3 regions of the Delftia sp. BGA-UO-ETr-SB1 genome follow, and region 2 is predicted to be linked to each of the others. Evidence: predicted binding sites of a transcription regulator. Region 2 holds the regulator's gene; each other region holds the start of a gene.
What was found. The regulator LexA, encoded in region 2, represses DNA repair genes until DNA is damaged. The targets are predictions, from matches to a motif close to ACTGTATNNNNATACAGT.

Region 1 (7,424 bases), on a different contig from region 2:
CGGCCTTCTGCGAGCGTGAGCGCTGCCCGTTCGCCGTGATCGGCACGGCCACGGAAGAACGCCAGCTGGTGCTGGAGGACACGGCGGTGGCCTCGGGCGACCAGAAGTTCCCCGTGGACATGCCCATGAACGTGCTGCTGGGCAAGCCGCCCAAGATGCACCGCGACGTGGCCACCGTGCAGCGCGAGCTGCCGCCCATGGACCTGACCGGCGTGCCCCTGGAAAAGGCCGTGATCGACGTGCTGGCCCACCCCACCGTGGCCTCCAAGCGCTTCCTGATCACCATTGGCGACCGGGCCGTGGGCGGTCTCACGCACCGCGACCAGATGGTCGGCCCCTGGCAGGTGCCCGTGGCCGACGTGGCCGTGACCCTGGCCGACTACCGTGGCTTCAAGGGCGAGGCCATGGCCATGGGCGAGCGCACGCCGCTGGCCTCCATCAACGCCCCGGCGTCGGGACGCATGGCCGTGGCCGAGGCCATCACCAACATGCTGGCCGCGCCCATCGAGCTGTCCAAGGTCAAGATGTCGGCCAACTGGATGGCGGCCTGCGGCGAGCCCGGCGAAGACGCGGCGCTCTACGCCACCGTCAAGGCCGTGGGCATGGAGCTGTGCCCGCAACTGGACATCTCGATCCCCGTGGGCAAGGACAGCCTGTCCATGCGCACCCAGTGGAACGAGGGCGGCCAGGTCAAGAAGGTGACCTCGCCCGTCAGCCTGATCATCACGGGCTTCGCCTCCATCGACGATGTGCGCGGCACGCTCACGCCCCAGCTGGACGCCTCGGAAGACGACAGCACCCTGGTGCTGGTGGACCTGGGCCGCGGCAAGATGCGCATGGGCGGCTCCATCCTGGGCCAGGTGCTGGGCCAGTCCGGCAATGAAACGCCTGACCTCGATGACGCCAAGGACCTGATCGCCCTGGTCGATGCCGTCAACGACCTGCGCGCCAAGGGCCAGATCCTGGCCTACCACGACAAGGGCGACGGCGGCCTGCTGGCCACCGTGGCCGAGATGGCCTTTGCCGGCCATGTGGGCGTGGCCATCAACGTGGACATGCTGGTCACCGAAGGCGACGGCATCAGCGACAGCCGCATGGACTCGGGCGAAGGCAAGAACTGGGCCTCCCAGATCAGCGGCCGCCGCGACGACATGACGCTGCGCGCACTGTTCAACGAAGAGCTGGGCGCCGTGCTGCAGATCCGCACGGCCGACCGCGCCGCCGTGCTGCAGACCCTGCGCGAGCATGGCCTGTCCACCTGCAGCCACATCATCGGCAAGACGCGCCCCGTCTCGTCCAAGGTCGATGCGGGCAAGGGCGAGCTGCAGGTCTGGCGCGATGCCAAGTCCGTCTTCGGCGCCTCGCTCAGCGACCTGCACCAGGTCTGGGATGCCGTCAGCTGGAAGATTGCCCAGCAGCGCGACAACCCGGCCTGCGCCGACAGCGAGCACGCCGCAGCCGGCGAGCCTGCCGACCCCGGCATGCACCTGCACCTGACGTTCGACCCGGCCGAGAACCCCGCCGCACCCTTCCTGAACCTGGGCGCGCGCCCCCGCGTGGCCGTGCTGCGCGAGCAGGGCGTGAACTCCCATGTGGAAATGGCCTACGCCTTCACCGAAGCCGGCTTCGACGCGGTGGACGTGCACATGACCGACCTGCAAAGCGGCCGCGCGCAGCTGCAGGACTTCGCCGGCGTGGTGGCCTGCGGCGGCTTCAGCTACGGCGACACGCTGGGCGCCGGCATCGGCTGGGCGCGCTCCATCACTTTCAACGACAGCCTGTCCGCGCAGTTCCAGCAGTTCTTCGGCCGCAGCGACACCTTCGGCCTGGGCGTGTGCAACGGCTGCCAGATGTTTGCCGAGCTGGCCGACATCATTCCCGGTGCCCAGGACTGGCCGCGTTTCACGCAGAACCAGAGCAACCGCTTCGAGGCGCGCCTGTCCATGGTGGAAGTGCTGGAGTCGCCCAGCCTGTTCCTGCAGGGCATGGCCGGCAGCCGCCTGCCCATCGCCGTGGCCCACGGCGAAGGCTTTGCCAACTTCCGCTTCCGCGGCAATGCGGACAAGGCCATCGCCTCCATGCGCTATGTGGACAACCACGGCAAGGCCACCGAGCAGTACCCGTTCAATCCCAATGGATCGGCCGGTGGCCTGACGGCAGTGACCACGGCCGATGGCCGCTTCACGGCCATGATGCCCCACCCCGAGCGCGTGTTCCGCAACGTGCAGATGAGCTGGACCAACGGCGACAAGTCGGAATTCAGCCCCTGGATGCGCGTGTGGCGCAACGCCCGCAAGTGGCTGGGTTGATGCACTGAGCGACGCTGCAAAGCAGACAAAGGCCCTTCGGGGCCTTTTCTTTTTCTGTTTCTTTTTGGCGGCTGCCGCTACGGCGCCAGCATCTGCGCCGTGCGCGCGCGGGCCTGCTGGACCAGGGTGGAGATCAGCACCGTCTCGGGCAGGTTGTGCCAGTAGCGGCGCGGCATCTCGCGCAGCATGGCCTGCTCCTTCAGGCGCGCCGGGTTGAAGGTGCTGGCGTAGTAGGTCAGCCACAGGGCCTCGCCCGCGTCGGCTGGCGGGGCATCGCTGCGGCGCGCGCCGGGCGCCAGGCGCAGCGCATGGCCGTCCCAGTGCGCGCTGCATTGTGGCGTGAGGATGGCCCAGTGCATGTTAGCAAAGCGCTTGCAGAAGAAGGGCGCCGCCGCGCGCACGATGTGGTGCTCGGGCTCGAACCAGGCAATGTGCAGATCGGGCTGGTTCTGCCGCTGCGTGGTCCGAAAGCGCACAAAGGCGTGCATCTTGTGGATCTCGCGCGAGACGGGGCGGGCCAGGGCCTCGATGGCGCGCCAGTCCGCATCCAGCGCATCCAGCCGCAGTTCGGGCCGGGCCTGCATGCGCGCCAGCCATCGGTGGCATAGCTCGAAGCGGCCCGCTGCGCGGTGCATGCAGGCATGGCGCAGCGCGGACATCTGGGTGTCCGACAGGGACAGCCCGGCCTCGCCGGGGCCGGCCAGCCCGGCGAGTGCCGAGGCGGGCATGGCCTGCTCCGGCGCGCTGGAAAACAGGTCCACCCCCGCGCCGAGTTGCTGCCCACCCCGCGTGTCGGGCCACCGCCAGCGCACCAGGGCGGGGTCGGCGCCATGGGCCAGCAGCGCCCTGCAGGCTGCGCGAAAGCCGGGCCAGTCGTCGGGGCTGTCGAGTTCGATGGTGAGAGCCTGTGCTTGCATGGCGTGCTCCAGGCGCTAGAACAGGCTGGCCTGCAGCGCGCTTTGCACGCGCATGCCGCTGTGCCGTGCCTGGGCCTGGCTGGCCTGCGACTGAGCGATCAGCCGGGTGCGCAGCGCGGCCGAGTCGGTCTCGCCCAGCAGGGGCCGGTGGCCGTCGATCAGCACGAAGGGCAGGGCCTTTTGCACGGGGGCGCGCAGCCGCAGCAGATCGTCCAGCCGCAGCCTGCGCACGCGGCGCGCCGCCAGCAGGCGGTCCACCGTCTGCGTGCCCAGGCCCGGCACGCGCAGCAGCAGGCTGCGCGGCGCACGGTTGAGGTCCACGGGGAACTGCTGTCGGTTGGCCAGTGCCCAGGCCAGCTTGGGGTCGATCTCCAGGTCCAGCATGCCGTGGCGGCTGGCCGCCGCGATCTCGCCCGCCCCGTAGCCGTAAAAGCGCATCAGCCAGTCGGCCTGGTAGAGCCGGTGCTCGCGCATGAGGGGTGGCGCCTGCGGCGGCAGATCGCGCGAGGCATCGGGAATGGGGCTGAAGGCCGAGTAGTACACGCGGCGCAGGCCGTAGCCCGCATACAGCGTGTGGCTGGATTCGAGGATGTCGGCATCGGTTGCGCGGTCGGCGCCCACGATCATCTGCGTGCTCTGCCCGCCCGGCGCAAAGCGCGGCACGGCGGCGCGCTGTGCGGGCGCGCCGGGCAGGGACTGCGCCTGGCGCTGCTCGCGCGTGGCCGCGCGCCAGGCCTGCACATGCCGGTCCACGCCCTGCATGGCCTGGCGTATGCGCTGCCCATCCTTTTCAGGCGCGAACTGCGCCAGGCCGCTGGCCGTGGGCAGTTCCACATTGATGCTCAGGCGGTCGGCATGGCGGCCTGCCTGGGCCAGCAATTCGGGGGCGGCATCCGGGATGGTCTTCAGATGGATGTAGCCGCGAAAGTCATGCTCCTCGCGCAGGCGGCGCGCCACTTCCACCAGTTGCTCCATGGTGTAGTCGCTGGAACGGATGATGCCGCTGGACAGGAACAGCCCCTCGATGCAGTTGCGCCGGTAGAAGTCCAGCGTCAGCTGCACCACCTCGGCCACCGTGAAGCGGGCGCGCTGCACGTTGGAGCTCTTGCGGTTGATGCAGTAGCGGCAGTCGAAGATGCAGACATTGGTCAGCAGGATCTTGAGCAGCGAGATGCAGCGCCCGTCGGGCGCATAGCTGTGGCAGATGCCCATGCCGGTGACCGAGCCCATGCCCTTGCCGTCCAGCGAGTCGCGCCCCTGCGATCCGCTGGAGGCGCAGCTGGCGTCGTACTTGGCGGCGTCGGCGAGGATGAAAAGTTTGCGTTGCAGCTCCATGGCTGTATAAATATACAGTATATTTGCCTGACACGTCCGGTTTTCTGAGAGCCCATCCCCCAGCCAGGGTCTGGTCCGGCCTTGCCTGGCTGCGGGTCGAACGCACTGTCGCGCTATCGCAATGGCCAGCGGATTGCAATGGTTGCCAGTGCAATGGAATGAAACCGTTTTCAGGTGCGGAATGAGTGCTTGCTTTCAATGGGTGGCGATGTGCATCGCAGGAAATGGTGAATGCGTGTTTTCTGCGTCTTTCGCAATGCCTGAAGACTGGCATGGCTTGGTGCCATCAATGCACGCGCTGATATAGCGCAGCTGGCTGCACGCCATGGGGGGTTCCCATTCATGGGAGAGAGGTTGGGTGTTGTTGTGAATTGTTTCAAATTGCCGATAACTATTGCTGATAGGCTTTCGGGTTTGCCGGGCGGTGCCGTTTCATTCAATGCGCTCGGCGATGACAAACACTTGGAGAGGGAGCTTCGGTGTCGCGTGTATTAGGAACAGAGAGCGAAGTGCTGGCGCTGTCGCCGGACGCCTCATCCAGCAAGGCCGCCAAGGGCCTGCAATCGCCCGCCAAATGGCCCGCCATGGGCGCCAATGACGTGGCGGTCTGGGGTGAATGCCAGGGCAGCGGCAGCAAGCCCTACCAGACCCAGGTGGACCTGTCGGGGCCTTCCTTCAAATGCTCTTGCCCCAGCCGCAAATTCCCCTGCAAGCACGGGCTTGCGCTGATGCTGATGCGTGCCGGCGGGCAAGTCCCCGAAGGCGTTGATCCGCCCGCCTGGGTGCAGACCTGGCTGGACAGCCGCCAGGAAAAGGCCGAGAAGAAAGAGGCCAAGGCTGCCGCCGCAGCGGCCGAGCCGCCACCCGATCCCGAGGTCGCGGCCAAACAGCAGGCCAGGCGCGAGGACAAGCGCTGGGACAAGGTCGAAGCCGGCCTGCAGGAACTGTCGCTGTGGATGCAGGACATGGTGCGTGCGGGCCTGGCCAACCAGGCCAGCGACACGCAGATGCGCCAGCGCTGGAACAACATGGCCGCGCGCATGGTCGATGCGCAGGCCACCGGCATGGCGGCGCGCATCAAGGACTGCCGGGATCTGGTGGACAGCCACCGCGACTGGCCGCGCGACATGCTGGTGCAGCTGGGCCACTGGCAGTTGATCATCGACGCCGTTCGCCGCCGCGAGTCGCTCAGCCCCGAGGTCAAGGCCGACGTGATGGCCGCGCTGGGCTGGCCCATGGACAAGGCCGAGGTGCAGGCCAGGGGCCAGCTGGTCGAGGACGAATGGCTGGTGGCCGGCCTGCGCATGATCGAGCGCGAAGGCCGGCTCATGGAGCGGCGCGTCTGGCTGCAGGGCCAGCGCACGGGGCGCATGGCCCTGGTGCTGGACTATGCGCAGGGCGGGCGCGGCTTCGAATCGGCCTGGGTGCCGGGCCATCGCTACGGCTGCGCGCTGAATTTCTATCCGGGCCATGCGCCGCTGCGCGCCATTGCGGCCAATGGCAACGGGCCTGCGCTGCCTGCCGATGGCGCCAGCCCGCTGGCCACCTCGGCCGGGGGCGACGTCCTGCAACTGCTGGGCCAGCGCATTGCTGCCAACCCGCTGCAGGCCACGCAGCCGCTGTGCCAGGACCGGCTGCGGCTGGTGCCCGCCCAGGGCCAGTGGTTCGCGGCCTGGCCTCAAGCGCTGGATGCATCGCCGGTCGCCCCTGGCACGGCGGTGCCAGTGCAGCCCGTTCCCGTGGCGATTGACGATGCCGAGGCCTGGCGCCTGCTGGCGCTCAGCGGCGGTGCGCCCATGCAGCTGTTTGGCGAATGGGAACCCGGCCCGGCCGTGGGCCGCTGGCGGCTGCTGAGCGCCTGGCAGGCCCGCGAAGGCGAAACCGCCCAGCAATGTATCTGGCAGAACCAGGGTGATCCGGTATGAGCAACGCACAACTTTGGGCTGCGCTGCAGCAATCGGCCATGGTCGGCTCGGACCGGCTGGCCGTGCCGCCTGCGCTGGCTTCGGGCGTGGACCCGTCCGCAAGCGGGTCGCAGCAGGCCGTGCAGGCCGCGCTGCAGCCCCGCACTGACGTGGCCGGTGACTCGCCCGCCCAGCAACTGCTGCGCGCCAGCGCCGTGGCGGCCGTGTTCGAGCGGGCCGGCTGGCAGCCTGGCGCGCTGGTGCGCCTGACGGCACCGCTGGCCGTGCCGGCCGCAGCGCCTGCGGAGTCGCGCACTGCGCCTGCCGATGCGCGCCTGCACACCCTGATGGGCGACGTGCTCAAGGACGGCCCGTTCGAGCTGCAGGCCTCCATGCTGCGTACCCTGGACCAGGCCGGCCAGCGCCTGCCCCACGATCTGCTGGTGCCTGCGCTGGAGCAGGGCCGCCAGTCCGTGGAGCTGCGCCAGTGGCTGGCCCCCGTGCTGGGCGAGCGCGGGCGCTGGCTGGGCACGCTCAACCCGCAATGGGGCTATGCCAGCGGCGTGGAGGAAACCGCCGACCCCGAACTGGTCTGGCAGGAGGGCTCGGTGGAGCAGCGCGTGGCCCTGCTGCGCAGCGAGCGCGCAACCGATGCCGCCAAGGCCCGCACGCGGCTGGAAGGCAGCCTGAAGGAGCTGGGCGCCAAGGAGCGCCTGCCCCTGGTCCAGGCCCTGGCCGTGGGGCTGGGCATGGACGATGAGCCGCTGCTCGAAAAACTGCTGTCCGACCGCAGCAAGGAGATCCGCGAGAACGCCGCGCAAATGCTCTCGTGCCTGCCGGACAGCGCGCACAGCCAGCGCGTCATGGGCTGGATGCAGTCCATGCTGCAGCAGGACGACAAGGGCCAGTGGATCGTGGAGCCTCCCGAAGAAGGCCTCAAGGAATGGGAGCGCGACGGC
Region 2 (7,424 bases):
GTGCTATCCTTGCCCGCGACAAAAATATGACGCATGGACTGTCCGCCCCGGTGGGCCGATCCGGCAGACAAGAATTTCTACTCTCCTCAAGGACTTCCATGAAACTGATTTTGTTGGGCGCACCCGGCGCCGGCAAAGGCACGCAAGCCGCTTTCATCTGCCAGAAGTACGGCATCCCCCAGATTTCCACCGGTGACATGCTGCGTGCCGCCGTCAAGGCCGGAACGCCCCTGGGCCAGCAGGCCAAGGCCGTGATGGACGCCGGCCAACTGGTCAGCGACGACCTGATCATCAATCTGGTCAAGGAACGCATCGCCCAGGCCGATTGCGCCAACGGCTTCCTGTTTGATGGATTTCCCCGCACCATTCCCCAGGCAGACGCCATGAAGGCCGCTGGCGTGAAGCTGGACTACGTGCTGGAGATCGACGTGCCCTTCGACGCCATCATCGAGCGCATGAGCGGCCGCCGTTCCCACCCCGCCTCGGGCCGCACCTACCACGTCAAGTTCAATCCGCCCAAGGTCGAAGGCCAGGACGACGTGACCGGCGAGCCGCTGGTGCAGCGCGAAGACGACAAGGAAGAAACCGTCAAGAAGCGCCTGAACGTCTACAGCAGCCAGACCCGCCCCCTGGTGGACTACTACCGCGCATGGGCCGAAAAGGAAGCCGCAGCGGCCCCCAAGTACCGTGCCATCAGCGGCCTGGGCTCGGTCGAGGACATCACCCAACGCGCACTGGCTGCACTGGCTGAGTGATGCAGGCCATGTGCCGCAACGAAAAAAGCACCCGGCGGGTGCTTTTTTGTTGACCGCCGGCAACCGAAGAAATACCGGCGTCGCCGCCCGGCTCAATCGCGCGGCTGCGCTGCCAGCGCCAGCATCATCGCAATCCGGGCCTTTGCCACAGGCAGCTGCGCCAGATCGGCCTCTGCCGGGTTGGTCCCAAGGCCGGAGGCCACGGGCAGGCCTTCGGCACAGCGCGTGCCCCGCCAGATCCAGACACCCTTGTCGCGGGCACGCTGCAAGGCCGCTTCCATGCCTTCGTGAACCGTCGCATTGCCCGTGCCAGCCACGACGATGCCACGCACGCCTGCCGCCACCAGCGCATCTACACCGCTGGCACGCGCCAAGGCGCCGCTGAACACCACCTCGACCCAGGGCAGCTCATCCAGCGCCAGCAGACCTGATGACGTGAGCGCAGGCACCACGGCCCGCACGGACGGCGCATCGGGCACCAGCCAGCGCACACGCCCTTCCTCCACCAACGCCTGCGGCCCGCCTTCCACGGAGCGCATTGCCTGCAGCCGGTAGGGATGGACCTTCTGCACCTGGGCTGCCGCATGCACCTCGCCGCCTGCCACCACCCATACGCCGCTGCGCCCGCCGCTGGCAGCCACGGTCACGGCATCGCGCAGATTCTGCGGGCCGTCTGCTAACAGGGCCGTGGCCGGGCGCATGGCGCAGGTCAACACGATGGGTTTGGTGGCCGGCAGCAGGCTGTGCAGCAGCCAGGCCGTCTCTTCCAGCGTGTCCGTTCCATGCGTGATCACCACGGCACGTGTGTCCGCATCCTCCAGTGCCTGCATGCAGGCGCGCAGCAACGCGCGCCACACGGGCCAGTCTATATCCTTGCTGTCCACCTGCGCGATCTGCTGCGTCTGCACGGGTCCCAGCGCCTGCTGCTCCAGGTCCGGCACGGCCTCCAGCAGCGACTGCACCGTGATCTGCCCGGCCTTGTACCCCACGCCCTGCGACTGCGAATCCGCCCGGCCGGCGATGGTCCCGCCCGTGCCCAGAATCACCAACTTTGACTGCCCCACTTGCACCTCTTGGAAAACTGGTTAAAAATACAGATACTGTATAAATCATCAGATGGCCTCCCAGCCTGCCATCTGCCCTCAAGGACCGGACGCACGCCATGCTCGACCATCCCAAGCTCACCGCCCGCCAGCAACAGATCCTGGACCTGATCCAGGCCGCCATCTCCCGCACGGGCGCGCCTCCCACCCGCGCGGAAATCGCCAACACGCTGGGCTTCAAGTCCGCCAACGCTGCCGAGGAACACCTGCAGGCCCTGGCCCGCAAAGGCGTGATCGAACTGGTCAGCGGCACCTCGCGCGGCATTCGCCTGCGTACCGACACCGTGCGCAACATCAATGCCGCGCGCGGCACCAGCTTCGGACTGCCGCTGTCGGCCCTGGCACCGCTGATGCTGCCCCTGGTGGGCCGCGTTGCGGCGGGCTCACCCATTCTCGCGCAGGAACACATCGACCAAACCTATTCCGTCGAGCCCAGCCTGTTCCAGACGCGCCCCGACTATCTGCTGCGCGTGCGCGGCATGTCCATGCGCGACGCGGGCATCATGGACGGCGACCTGCTGGCCGTGCAGTCCGCACACGAAGCCCGCAACGGCCAGATCGTCGTGGCGCGCCTGGGTGACGAAGTCACCGTCAAGCGCCTGCGCCGCACCACGCAGGGCGTGGAACTTCTGCCGGAAAACCCCGATTACCCGGTGATTCGCGTCGCCCCCGAAGAGGCCTTTGCCATTGAAGGCCTGGCCGTGGGGCTGATCCGCAACAGCATGTCCATGTAAGCCGGACTGGCGGCCCTTCTCCGGCCGCCTCACCCCATTTCACGCACCGCCCAGGTGGTAGGCGCGAAGCCTTGGAGCTTCGCCCTGGGCGGAGCTTTGCCCGCAAACCGCAATCCTGCCTGTGTCCATGCCTCTTTGAAACACGCCAACAGGAGTCGTCACATGGGATTCGCTCTGCCAACACTGTCTTCTTTTTCCTTCCTGCGCCTGGCACATGGCATCCGCCTGACTGCGACCGCCATGGAGTCGGCCATGCCTCTTGCACAAGCCCCTGCGTGCCAGCCATTACCTGCCGCAGCACCCGAGCCCGCCAACGTGATCTCTTTCAGCAAGGCACGCCGGCGCAGCCAGCAGCGCCGCGGCAAGGCCGCACGCGCTGCAGACCATGGAGATGCCCAGCTGATCCTGCCATTGCTGCCGACGCAGCCCACCCTGCAATCCGCGCCTGAGCAGCCTTCAGGCCTGCGCATCATCCAGCGGTCGCCGCAGGAGCAGCCGGAATGCCTGTTCATCTCCGGGCGAATGGCGGATGTCTGCGCTGCGCTGGAGCGCATGGAGGCACACGGCGGATCAGCGTCCAACTGAGGCCCGATGCAAGGTGTGCGACACACCTTGCACGACACAAACCTGGGCGGCGCGGACCGCGTGCCGCACGAGGAATCGGCCTGCGCAAATCTGGTGCAGGCTGGCGGCCACCACTGCCCTGTAGCGCACATGCAACAAGTGGATGCCCTCTTTGCGGGAGGGGCGCCGGCCTGAAAGATAATTGATAAGCATTCTTATTATCTTTTGCAGCAGCGATTGCCACTGCGCGCCCGCCTCCTCCGCCCCAGCCTTCTCCGTGCACAGCCTCTACCAGAACCACCATCCCTGGCTGGAAAGCCTGCTGCGCAAACGCCTGGGCAACCGTGACGATGCCGCCGACCTGGCCCAGGACACCTTTGTGCGCCTGCTGCGCTCGCCCCTGCCGCAGCAGGACATCCGCGAACCCAGGCGCTACCTGGCCACCATCGCCCGGGGCCTGGTCGCCGACCTGTTTCGCCGCCGCACGCTGGAGCAGTCCTATCTGGACTATCTGGCCCAGTTGCCGCAATCGCTGGCGCCTTCGCCCGAAGAGCAGGCCATCGTCCAGCAGACCCTGCTGGATGTGGACCGCATGCTCCAGGGCCTTCCCCCCAAGGTTCGCGAAGCCTTCGTGCTGGCCCAGTTCGAGGAACTGAGCTACCCAGAGATCGCCCAGCGCCTGGGTGTATCGCTGCGCACCGTCAGCAACTACCTGACCCGGGCGATGGAGCATTGCTGCCTGGTCCTGGCATAGCCACATGGGCGAGAGACATCTGGAAGGCAACGACCGCCGCGCCTTGCATGAGGCCGCCGCCTGGCACGTGAAACTGCGCGGCGCCTCCGCCACAGCGGGCCTGCAACAGGACTGGCAAAAATGGCATGAGGCCGATCCCGCCCACCAGCGCGCCTGGCTGCGCGTGCAATCCGTCACCGTGCAGCTGTCGCATCTGCCCGCACCACTGGCGCGCCAGGCGCTGGGCCGTCGCGCCTCGCCCACCCGCCGCTCCGTGGTGCGTGGCGTGGCGCTGGGCCTGGGCAGCGGCGCCACGGCCTGGATGGCCTGGAAAGGCGCACCACTGGAAAGCTGGCAGGCCGGCCAGCGCACAGCCACAGGCGAGCGCCGGAATCTGACGCTGCCCGACGGCTCCCTGGTGGCCCTGGATACGGCCACCGCCTTGGACACCGTTTTCGACGAACGCCAGCGCCTGCTGCGCCTGCACCGTGGCCGCATCCTCGTCGCCACCGAGCCCGACGCGCTGGGCCGCCCCTTCAGCGTGCAGACCCCGCAAGGCCACGTACTGGCCCTGGGCACGCGCTTCACGGTCCATCTTGCGGACGATGGCCTGTGCCATGTCACCGTGCAGGAAAAGGCCGTGCGCCTGCAGCCTCTGGACAGCGATGCGCCCTCCGCGCAATTGCAGGCCGGACAGCAGGCCGCCTTCTCGTCCAGCGCCACCCAGCCGCCCACATCCGCAGACCCCTTTGCAGCCAGCTGGCATGAAGGCGGCCTGGTCGCGCTGGACATGCCGTTGGGCCAGCTGATTGACGCCCTTGCCCGCTACCGGCCCGGCTACCTGGGCTGCTCGGCCGAGGTCGCCGGGATGCTTGTCTCGGGCGCCTTTCCCGTGGATGACACGGATCGCGCCCTGGCCGCGCTCGTCAGCCGCTTTCCTCTGCAATTGCGCACGCGCACCCGCTATTGGGTGGAGGTGCAAGCGCGATCAAGCTGAGATGATGGGATGAGGCCGTGGCGAAGTCTCTCGTCCAGGCCGGCACTTCAGAGCGGCGCATACGGGTGATGCACCACGTCGAAGCCCTCCTCGTCGGAGGGCGCGACAAAGTAGCTCGTGATCAGGTCGAATTGCTCATCGCTGGCCTGAAACGGATGCTCGCCTGCCGCATTGCGCACACGCAAGCGCTGCTTGCAGACCTCGTCAGGCACATCCAGAAAATGCAGGCGGTGCGCGGCGCCCACTTTCTCGAACACGCTGCGCGCCCAGCCCCGCCCCTCCAGGGTATTGGCCGGAAAGTCCAGCACCACCGACACGCCAGCGTCCAGCAGTGCCTGTACATGCGCCCCCATCAACCCCTTGAGCCGCGTGCTGCAACGCACGTAATCGGCCACCGACTGCATCTCGCCGGGGTACAGGCCGGCCAGCCAGGAATCCTCGCTGACCAACACCGTTCCGGGCCCGGCCGCCAATTGCCGCGCCAGCGTTGACTTGCCCGAGCCGATCTTGCCGCAGACCATGTGCAGCGTGGCAAGCCGCGCGTTGGCGGCAAGGGCATCGGCATATTCTGCGCAACGGGGCCGGGACTGTTCGGAAACCTGCATATTCATCTCCTGAAAGGCTTGAGAAAACCCCGGAGACGGAATGAAAAAACCCGCCTCCTCTGGGCGGGTTGCATGGCGCTGAAGGCCGCTGGCTAACCCACCATCCAATGGATGGTGCGAATAATCTGCGTTGCGTTCAGGCGGGCCATGGCACACAGCATAGCGCAATCACGGTGTCTCAATGGGCCACCATGCGCACCAGCCCCAACCCCGCAAACAGCGCAGCCACGCCCAACACCAGCGAGCCCAGCGCATACAGCACGGAGGCCAGCCAGTCGCCACGCTCATACAGCATGCCGACCTCCAGCGCGTACGTCGAAAACGTGGTGAAGCCACCCAGAATGCCCGTGGTGATGAACAACCGCGCACTCTGCGGCAGCGATGTCTTGAGCGCAAACCACTCCACCACCACCCCCATCACGAAGGCACCCAGCACATTGATCGCCAACGTACCCAGTGGATACGCACTGCCCACCAGCCGCAGCGCGAGCAAGTTCGTGCCATGCCGGAGCGCAGACCCCAGGCCGCCTCCAACGAACACCAGAATGAAACCGTAGAACCCCATGACCGTCCTTTCATCGAATAACCGGGACGGGCGTGCCGGGCAGGATCAAGACATGGCCCCGCCACCGGCAGGACCCATCCCACCAAGGCAGGAGCCATCAGCCCTTCGCAGGGCGGTTTCGGGAAGCTCCATTCCCATCGTGCAGCGAGTGCTGGCTGCGGGGGCGAGTTTACTCTGGACCTGGCAAGCGGCAGAGGTGTGAGATTGCGTTGCAGGCGCTGGCCGTACCCTCCAAATGACCAGCGGCACAATGCAACAATGAAATTCATCGTGCTCCTGATCATTGCAGCGGCCTTGCTGTACGGCACAGCAAGGCTTTCCAACATTCACATCGGTGAGCGCGCCGCAGGCGGCCATGACGGCACATCGACTCCGGTACAAGAACGTTTCAGGCAAGCCGAGAAGGAGGCTCAGAAGACCGCTGAAGCAGCCCGCCGCGCTGCCCTGCGGGACGCCGAGTGAAGCGGGCCATTCGAACCAAGACGAAAGTTGCCAGGCATGCGGGTCAAAGGACTATTCTTCGTCTGTAATTCGATTCCGATCAGGCCCATCAATTCATCGATATGCATATGCGACTCTTGACCACAGCAATCTTTACAGCACTTTTCGCATTGCCTGCCGCAGCCCAGGTCTTTCAATGCAAGGATGCTTCTGGAAAGTCGACTTTCTCAGACAGTCCTTGCAGCAGCAATGACACTGGAGCTCTGATTCAGCGCAAAAAATCGGACGATGAGATCTCCCGTGAACGGGCTGATGCAGCACAGGCGAATGAACAAAAGTATCAGCGCCAGATGAACGAAATGCAGCAGCGCCAGATCGAGAGCCAGCAGCGTGTCATCGAGCAGCAAGCCCGCCAGACAACTGCTCCTGCGCCCGAGCAGTTCGGCGCGTCCCTTCAGTGCAAGCAGGCGCGCAAGGAGCTGGAATTCGTCTCCAGCATTCGCGCCATTTCCCAAGACGAAAAACGCATGCGGACCAATGCCGCTATCACGAGTGTCAATGCTGCATGCGGCTCAAATACGCCCCTGATGCAGGAGCCGCCGAAGGTGATTGGGACACCGCGAGTACCCCACTCCATTCAGCAACCAGTTTCTCAATGAGAACCAGGCACGGAACTGCCAGATATCGAGCGCAATCATGACTCCTCTCGCGCCACTCACCAGCGGGGGAACATATTCAGGCATTCTCCCAATGCCACACAGCCTCTTCAGACCGCCGCCAACCCGGTCTTCACCGACCTTGCCAACAGGCGGCCATCCACCAAGCCTTCTCAACATCGTCGTCGCCAATACGTTCCAGTGTGTAAGCCACTGATACGGTTGCGCGGAGCCGACCTTGTCCTGCCAGCCTGCGTTCGTTGGATAAGCC
Region 3 (7,424 bases), on a different contig from region 2:
TGCTGGATGGCGCTGACCGGGTACTCGCCGCGCGCTACGGCTACAGCGAAATCACGATCAGCAGCTTTTCAATCTCACAGAAAAAGCGCCTGTGGACCATGAAGAAGAACTTCCTCAGCGTCCCGATCGTGGCCAACGGAGTGGCTTATCTGGTCTTCGATCCGTTCAGATCAGGCGAGCCAAGGCAATTGCACGCCTATGCGGGCGATAGCGGAGCTCTGCTGTGGTCCATGCCGCTGACGGGCGACAACAATCCCATCAACATCAACGGCCTCACCTACCAAGTCGTTGCCGTCAACAACCTGATTTTCATATCCAATCTGTCAGCCGAAAAGGGCAACTACACCCACGCAGTGGACCCAGCGACCCGCAAGATAGTCTGGCAGTTGCCGGCCAGCGGACGCTTGGCCGTATCCGACAACGGCCTGCTCTACATCGCCAGACCCAATAAGAGCCTGCTGGCCATCAATCTGCAGTGAGGTAAAGGTGAACCTACAGCGCCGAACAGGCGGACGCTGCAGGGAGCAATGCAGTGGGCCATGCAGTGAATGCCCGGGAAGCGACAACCCTTGTTGAGGCTTGCACCCTCTACAACATCGGCCCCCGCATGGCTCAGACCCGGCACACACTTGGCAGGCCCGCTATTTCAGCAGGAAGGTGACGGGCACGCGCGTCCACATGCTGTCCGGCACGCCGTCGCGCGTGCCGGGGATAAAGCGCCACGTCCGCACGGCGTCCAGCGCCTCCTGGTCGAGCAGAGGATAGCCGCTGCTGTCTGCCACATCCACGGCCAGTGCCTTTCCGCTGGCGCCCACCAGAACCCGCAGCACCACCTTGCCTTCCTGCTCCAGCCGCCTGGCTTCCTTGGGATAGGCCGGCATCTTGTTCTCGCTGGCCTGCCTGTCAGGCACAGGCTGCACCACGCCTGCCGCAGCCGGGCCACCGGCCAGCAGGCCCAGGGTCAATGCAAGGATGGCGCAGCGCATGCGGGGCATTCGGAAGGCTCCTGGATGGGGACGGGATGGGGGACTGGATGGGTATGGGATGGCAGTCGTGGACTGGTGCGGCCCCGGATCATCGCATGCCCTCCACCCGCCACCAGCGCGGCAGCAGCGCCTGCACCTCGCCGCGCCGATAGCGGTCGTCGATGAGAAAGACCACGCCGCGGTCGCGCTCGCTGCGGATGACGCGGCCTGCGGCCTGGACCACCTTGCGCAGCCCCGGGTAGAGGTAGCTGTAGTCATAGCCCTTGTCCGCGCCGAACTGGCGATCCATGGCGCGCTTCATCTCTTCGTTCACGGGATTGACCTGGGGCAGGCCCAGCGTGGCCACGAAGGCGCCGATGAGGCGCTCGCCGGGCAGGTCCACGCCCTCGGAGAACGCCCCGCCCAGCACGGCGAAGCCCACGCCCTGACCGGCTTCGGTGAAGCGGGCCAGGAAGGCCGCGCGACCCTCCTCGTCCATGGACGGGGTCTGCAGCCAGACCGGCAGATCGGGATGCGCGCGCTGCAGGCATTCGGCCACGCGCTGCAGGTAGTCGAAGCTGCTGAAAAAGCACAGGTAGTTGCCGGGCCGGCGCGCGTACTGCGCGGCCACGAGGTCGGCGATGGGCCGCAGCGAACGGTCGCGGTCGCGGTAACGCGTGGAGATGTGGCCGGCCACCTGCACATCGAGCTGGTCGGCCTGGAAGGGCGAGTCGGCCTCCAGCCAGTGCGTGCCTTCGGGCAGGCCCAGGATGTCGCGGTAGAAGTGCGGCGGGCTCAGCGTGCCCGAGAACAGCACCGAGGCATGGGCCGCCGCATGGCGTGCCGCCAGGTGGGGCGCGGGCACCACGCAGCGTATGCACAGCGTGGAGGCCGGCGCGCGACGGAGACCTGGGCGCCCGGGCAGCAGGTGGACATCGAACAGCGCATGGCCGCCGAACTGCTCGGCCAGCGCCATGAACTGCAGCGCCTCCCAGTAGAAATCCAGCACCGGGTCGCCGGGCAGCATGGGGCTGTCGGCATTGGCGTCGGCGATGGCGGCCACGGCGCGCTGCACGGTGCCCAGCAGGCCTGCGGGCACTTCCTCATGGGCCTGGTAGCTGGCGGTCTGCTCCCTGTTCAGCGCGCTCCAGCTGCGGCTGAGCCGGTCCAGCGCCTTGCGCACGGCACCGGTGGCCGACTTGCGGGCGGCCGCCAGGGCGAACTGCGACAGCTCGGCCGTGTACATGCGGCGCGCGCGCTCGAGCAGGTTGTGGGCCTCGTCCACCAGCACACCCACCTTCCATTGCTGGGCCTGGGTGAGCGCGTACAGCATGGCGGCGCTGTCGTAGAAGTAGTGGTAGTCGGCCACGACCACGTCGCTCCAGCGCACCAGTTCCTGGGCCAGGTAGTAGGGGCAGATGTCGTGCGCCAGCGCCACGGCACGCACGGCAGGCGGGTCCCAGGGCGCCTGCTGCAGCGCGGCGGCTCGCGCGGCGGGCAGCCGGTCGAAGAAGCCGCGCGCCAGCGGGCAGGAGTCGCCGTGGCAGGCCTTGTCGGGATGCTCGCAGGCCTTGTCGCGCGCCAGGATGGCGAGCACGCGCAGCCTTGCGGGTGGCGCGGGTGGCGAGGGCGGAGGTTGTGGCGCAGCCGGTTCCTGCGGCGGTGGCTGGTGCTGCTCGGCGATCTGCCGGTTCACGCTGGCCAGCGCCTGCAGCGCCAGGCCATGGCCCGTGCCCTTGGCCGTGAGGAAGAACAGCCGGTCCAGGCCCTGGTCGGGCATGGCCTTGAGCATGGGGAAGATGGTGCCCAGCGTCTTGCCGATGCCCGTGGGCGCCTGCGCCATCAGGCATTGGCCGCCCTGCTGCGCGCGCGCCACGCGGTAGACGGACACGGCCAGCTCGCGCTGGCCCGCGCGAAAGCCCTGCATGGGAAAGCGCAGCGCGGCCAGCGCCGCCTCGCGCGCCGCGCGGTGGGCGGCCTCGCTGCGCGCCCAGTCCAGGAACAGCGCGCATTGCTGCTCGAAGAAGGCGCGCAGCGTGGCCGCGTCTTCCTCCTGCACCAGCACGGTTTCCTCCGAGTTGCCCACGTTGAAATACACCAGCGCCACGCGCAGCCGCTGCAGGCTGCGCGCCTGGCACAGCAGATGGGCGTAGATGCGCGCCTGGGCCCAGTGCAGGGCGCGGTGGTGGGCGCGCACGCCCTCGATCTGGCCCCGGTAGGTCTTGATTTCCTCGAGCTGGCCAGCCTGGGCGTCGAAGCCGTCGGCACGGCCGCGCACGCGCAGGTCGCCGTACTCACCGGCCAGGCTGATCTCGGTCTCGTAGTCCTTGCCCCTGCGCGACTGCACCAGGCTGTGGCCGGCCATGCCCTCCAGCGCGCTGGGCGCGGGCGTGAAGCGCAGGTCCAGGTCGCCCGCGCGTGCCGTGAACTCGCACAGCGCGCGCACGGCCACGGTGTAGCTCACGCGGCCTCTCCCAGCGGCTGGCCGCGCCACTGCACATGGCACACGCGCACGGGAATGCCGTGCTCGGCACAGTACTGCAGCCAGCGGATCTGGTTGTCCTGCAGCTTGTCGCCGGGGGCCTTGGCCTCGACCAGTTCGTAACGGCGCTCGGCCGGCCAGAAACGCACCAGATCGGGAAAGCCCGTGCGGTTGGCCTGCACGTCGCGCAGCAGCCGCGCAAAGAACAGCTTGAGGTGGGCGGCCGGAATGCAGTCCAGCGCCAGCGCCAGCAGCGGCGCGCTCAGCGTGCCCCAGAACACGAAGGGCGACTGCAGGCCCTGCTTGTCGGCATGGCGCTGCACGATGACCTCGCGCCAGCTGCCATCGTCCAGATGCGCCAGGCATTCCTCAAACAAGGCTGCGCGGCGCTGCACGAAGTCGGGTGCGGACAGGTCGGCCGGGCCGCTCTGGAACGGGTGGAAGAAAGCGCCCGGCAGCGGCGCGAAGATGGCCGGCCAGCACAGCAGGCCGAACAGCGAGTTGATGAGCGCGTTCTCCACATAGAACACCGGCGCGGCGTCGCTGTGCCAGTGGTCGCGCAGTACGTATTCGACCGATGCGGGCCGCGCCGGCAGCTCCAGCTCCACGTCCATGCGCATCTGCGCCACCACGGGCGCCAGCGCCGCCGCACGCCCGCGCGCGCCCTGCCCCAGGCTGCGGCGCAGGCGCGGCAGCATGCGCGCCACGCGCTGCAGCTCCTCGTCGCTCTCGGGCTGGGCCTGGGCGGCCTGGGCCAGCGCCATGGCATCGGCAAAGCGCTCCATGCGCTCGTACACGCGCATGCGCCGGTGGCGGGCGCCGGGGTAGCGGCTTTGCGCATAGGCCTGCTCGGCACGCTCCCAGTCCTGCATGCGCTCGCAGGCCTGGCCTATGCGCAGCAGCACCTTGGCGCGGCGCTGCTCCAGCCAGGCATTGCCGCTGGCGCAGCCGGCGACCTGCTGCAGCAGCGCATCGATCTCCACGCCCTCATCCAGCGCCGCGCGGCAGGCCTGCAGGGCCAGGTAGCCATCGACATCGTCGCGCGACTGGAAGGCACGCGAGGCCGCATCGAAGGCCACGGCCTCGTAGCGGAACACGCCCAGGTCGGCCAGCACGAATTCCGACCAGTCCTGGTAGAGATTGCCGAAGAACATCAGCCGAAAGCGCTCGCACAGCGCACCCACCATCACGCGCCAGGCGGCTTCGCCGGCTCCGACGCCCTGGGGCTGCCACTGCGCATAGGGCCTGGGCGCCTCATGCAGGGGCTGCAGGGCCTGCAAAAGCTCGGCCTTGCGCAGGCCTGAATGAACGGGTGCGCCTGCGAACAGCTGCAGCAGCTCGGGCTTGGTGTGCAGCGCAAACAGCTCCTCCAGCGCGATGGGGTGGTCCGCGTCCAGCCAGCCCAGCTCCAGCAGGGGCGCGGCTGCCTCGGCAATGCCGGGAATCTCTTCGTACACCAGCTTGCCGGCCCGAAACCACGGCCCGCGCCGCATCAGCAAACGCACCATCAGCGCCTGCGAGGGCTGGGGCAGCTGCGTGAAACGGGTGAGGAATGCCTGCTCGGGCGCGTCCAGCAGATCGCCGTAACGCTGGCCAATCCAGTCCAGCGCGCGCTGGAAGTTGTGCAGGTAGTAGAAGCGGTGGGGAGGGAGCATGGGCCTGGCAGATCGGGCAGCCAGGCCGCTCGAAAACTGTATCTTTATACAGTCATCATATCAAACCCGGTAGTGCTCACTTCGCGCAACGGACTTGCCCCGGGCAGGCTCATCCGGCCAGGAAGCCGCCATCGGTCGCCAGGCAGTGCCCGACCACAAAGGCCGCCTCGTCCGACATCAGCCAGACGACGGCCGTGGCCACCTCCTGCGGATGGCCCATGCGCCGCAGCGGCAGGCCCGCCGCCACGGCATGCATGTCGGCAATGCCCGAGCCCAGCATCATGTCCGTGACCACGCGGCCAGGGGCAACGGCATTGATGCGGATGCCGCGCGGCGCGTACTCCATGGCGGCGGCGCGGGTCAGCGACAGGGCCGCAGCCTTGGAGGCCCCGTACAGCGACAGGCCCGGATTGGGATTGCGTATGCCGCTGACGCTGGTGTTGTTCACGATGGTGCCGCCGCCCGTGGCCAGCATGGCCGCCAGTTCATGGCGCATGGCGTGGAAGACCGCACGCACATTCGTGTCGAAGACCTGGGAGAAGACCGCGTCATCCTGCTCGGCCAGCGCGGCACGGCGCTCCTGGAAGCCCGCATTGTTGAAGGCCGCGTCCAGCCGCCCGAAGCGCGCCACGGCCTGCTCCACCACCGCCGCCATGTCCTCCTGCCGCGTTGCATCGCAGGCCAGAAAAAGGCCGTCTGCCCCTCGCTGCCGGATTTCCTGCTCCAGCTCCAGGCCCAGCTCACGGCGGCGCCCCGTGACCACCACGGCGGCGGCGCCCTCCTCGGCCATGCGCAGGGCGGTGGCCCGGCCTATGCCGCTGGTGGCGCCCACCACCAGGCAGACACGCCCCCGGAGCCGCCCAGATGGTACAAGGGCCGGCAGGGGGCCGGCCAGTTCCAACTGACGCTGCTGCATGTCCATGGCGATGTTCCTTCGCAATTTGGTTGCATGGTACAACCAAATTGCGAAACATGCCAGGCAGCCAAACCCGCGTGTTCCCCGCCTAGACCGCCACCACCGGCAGCACGATGCGCGAGGCATGGCAGCCGCCCAGATGCAGGCTGTTGACCGCCACCTGCCTGGGCCCCGCACTGCCCTCGGGCGCGCCGGTGTTGGGGTTCACGTCGAAGCGCGGGAAGTTGCTGCTGGAGATGTCCAGGCGGATGCGGTGGCCCTTGCGGAACAGGTTGGAGGTGGGCATGGGCTCGATGGTGATGGCCACCACCTCGCCGGGCGTCATCAGCTCGGGCTGCTCCCATGAGTTGCGGTAGCGGCAGCGCAGGATGCCGTCGGTGATGTTCATCGCATAGCCCTGCGGATGGTCGGCGCTGGGCGGGTACTGGTCGATGAGCTTGGCGGTGAAGTCCGTGTCGGGCGCGGACGAGGACACCTGCAGCTCGATGGTGATGGTGCCCGTGACCTCCAGGTCTTGCTGCAGCGGCTCGGTCTGGAACACCAGCACGTCGCCGCGCTCGGACAGCGGGCCGTAGGGCGGGCGGGCGGCGAAGGTGCTCTCGTGCGTGACCTGGTCGTAGGCGCCTGCGAACATCAGCGGCTCACCCGAGGTGGTGGAGCCGCCCAGGGTGGGCACGGGGCAGGCCGGGTCAAAGCGGTAGCTGCGCACGCCCGGCTGCGGCGCGGGCTCGCGGGCCAGCCTGCCGTCGGCGTGCAGGTGCCAGGCCGTGGGCTGCGTGCCGGGCACGGGCCAGTGGTCGGCGCTGCGCCAGGCCCCGCCGTGGTCCAGCCGGCCCTGGGCCGTGCGCGCGCCCGATCCGCCGCCCATGCGGAAGTAGCGCACGGCGGCTTGCTGGCGCGCGGGCATGGGCCGGCCCTTGAGCCAGTGGTCGAACCAGGCCAGGCGCATGGCCACGTAGTCGTCGGCCAGCGCGCCGTCGAGCACGGCATCGGGCCCGAAATCCACATCGCCCGCATGCGGGACGCTGCGCTCGCCATGGGTCCAGGGGCCCAGCACCATGCGGACCCGGCCATTGCCGCGCGACAGGCCCAGGTAGTTGTCCGTGGTGGTCTGCGCATACGGGTCCCACCAGCCGCACATCAGCATCACGGCCAGGCCGTCGAAGGCGCCGTAGTGGCCGGCAGCGTACAGCTCGGGCTGGCGCCAGTAGTCGTCAAAGCTGCCGCGCTCCCACTGGCTGAACAGGTAGTCCTCGTACTCGGGCGCCCACTGCAGCGGCGAGTCGCCGCGCGACCAGGGCAGGCGCAGGCACCACTGGCCGATGTCGGCCTGCTCCAGCGCCTGGCGCGCTGCGGGCTCCAAGTGGTTGCTGCCGCTGCGCGCATTGCGAAGGGCCCAGACGGCC

Region 1: a site for LexA is predicted at 4,563-4,580, ahead of AC57B5_RS27875 (putative DNA modification/repair radical SAM protein). Genes of this name have one in related genera too.
Region 3: a site for LexA is predicted at 5,138-5,155, ahead of AC57B5_RS22790 (VRR-NUC domain-containing protein). Genes of this name have one in related genera too.

What each region holds. Positions count from the first base shown of each region.
Region 1 is NZ_JCAQOW010000006.1:2,021,751-2,029,174, forward strand. It holds gene purL (phosphoribosylformylglycinamidine synthase) at 1-2,309, shown strand, start outside; gene AC57B5_RS27870 (TIGR03915 family putative DNA repair protein) at 2,387-3,226, opposite strand; gene AC57B5_RS27875 (putative DNA modification/repair radical SAM protein) at 3,242-4,561, opposite strand; gene AC57B5_RS27880 (SWIM zinc finger family protein) at 5,041-6,486, shown strand; gene AC57B5_RS27885 (DUF5691 domain-containing protein) at 6,483-7,424, shown strand, end outside.
Region 2 is NZ_JCAQOW010000004.1:995,395-1,002,818, reverse strand. It holds gene adk (adenylate kinase) at 99-755, shown strand; gene AC57B5_RS05055 (asparaginase) at 848-1,819, opposite strand; gene lexA (transcriptional repressor LexA) at 1,918-2,592, shown strand; gene AC57B5_RS05045 (hypothetical protein) at 2,755-3,177, shown strand; gene AC57B5_RS05040 (sigma-70 family RNA polymerase sigma factor) at 3,434-3,910, shown strand; gene AC57B5_RS05035 (FecR domain-containing protein) at 3,915-4,886, shown strand; gene AC57B5_RS05030 (P-loop nucleotide/nucleoside kinase family protein) at 4,934-5,491, opposite strand; gene crcB (fluoride efflux transporter CrcB) at 5,670-6,056, opposite strand; fluoride riboswitch at 6,138-6,201, opposite strand; gene AC57B5_RS05020 (hypothetical protein) at 6,315-6,518, shown strand; gene AC57B5_RS05015 (DUF4124 domain-containing protein) at 6,626-7,156, shown strand.
Region 3 is NZ_JCAQOW010000006.1:877,952-885,375, reverse strand. It holds gene AC57B5_RS22805 (outer membrane protein assembly factor BamB family protein) at 1-479, shown strand, start outside; gene AC57B5_RS22800 (energy transducer TonB) at 642-995, opposite strand; gene AC57B5_RS22795 (ATP-dependent DNA helicase) at 1,075-3,429, opposite strand; gene AC57B5_RS22790 (VRR-NUC domain-containing protein) at 3,426-5,102, opposite strand; gene AC57B5_RS22785 (SDR family NAD(P)-dependent oxidoreductase) at 5,212-6,024, opposite strand; gene AC57B5_RS22780 (CocE/NonD family hydrolase) at 6,107-7,424, opposite strand, start outside.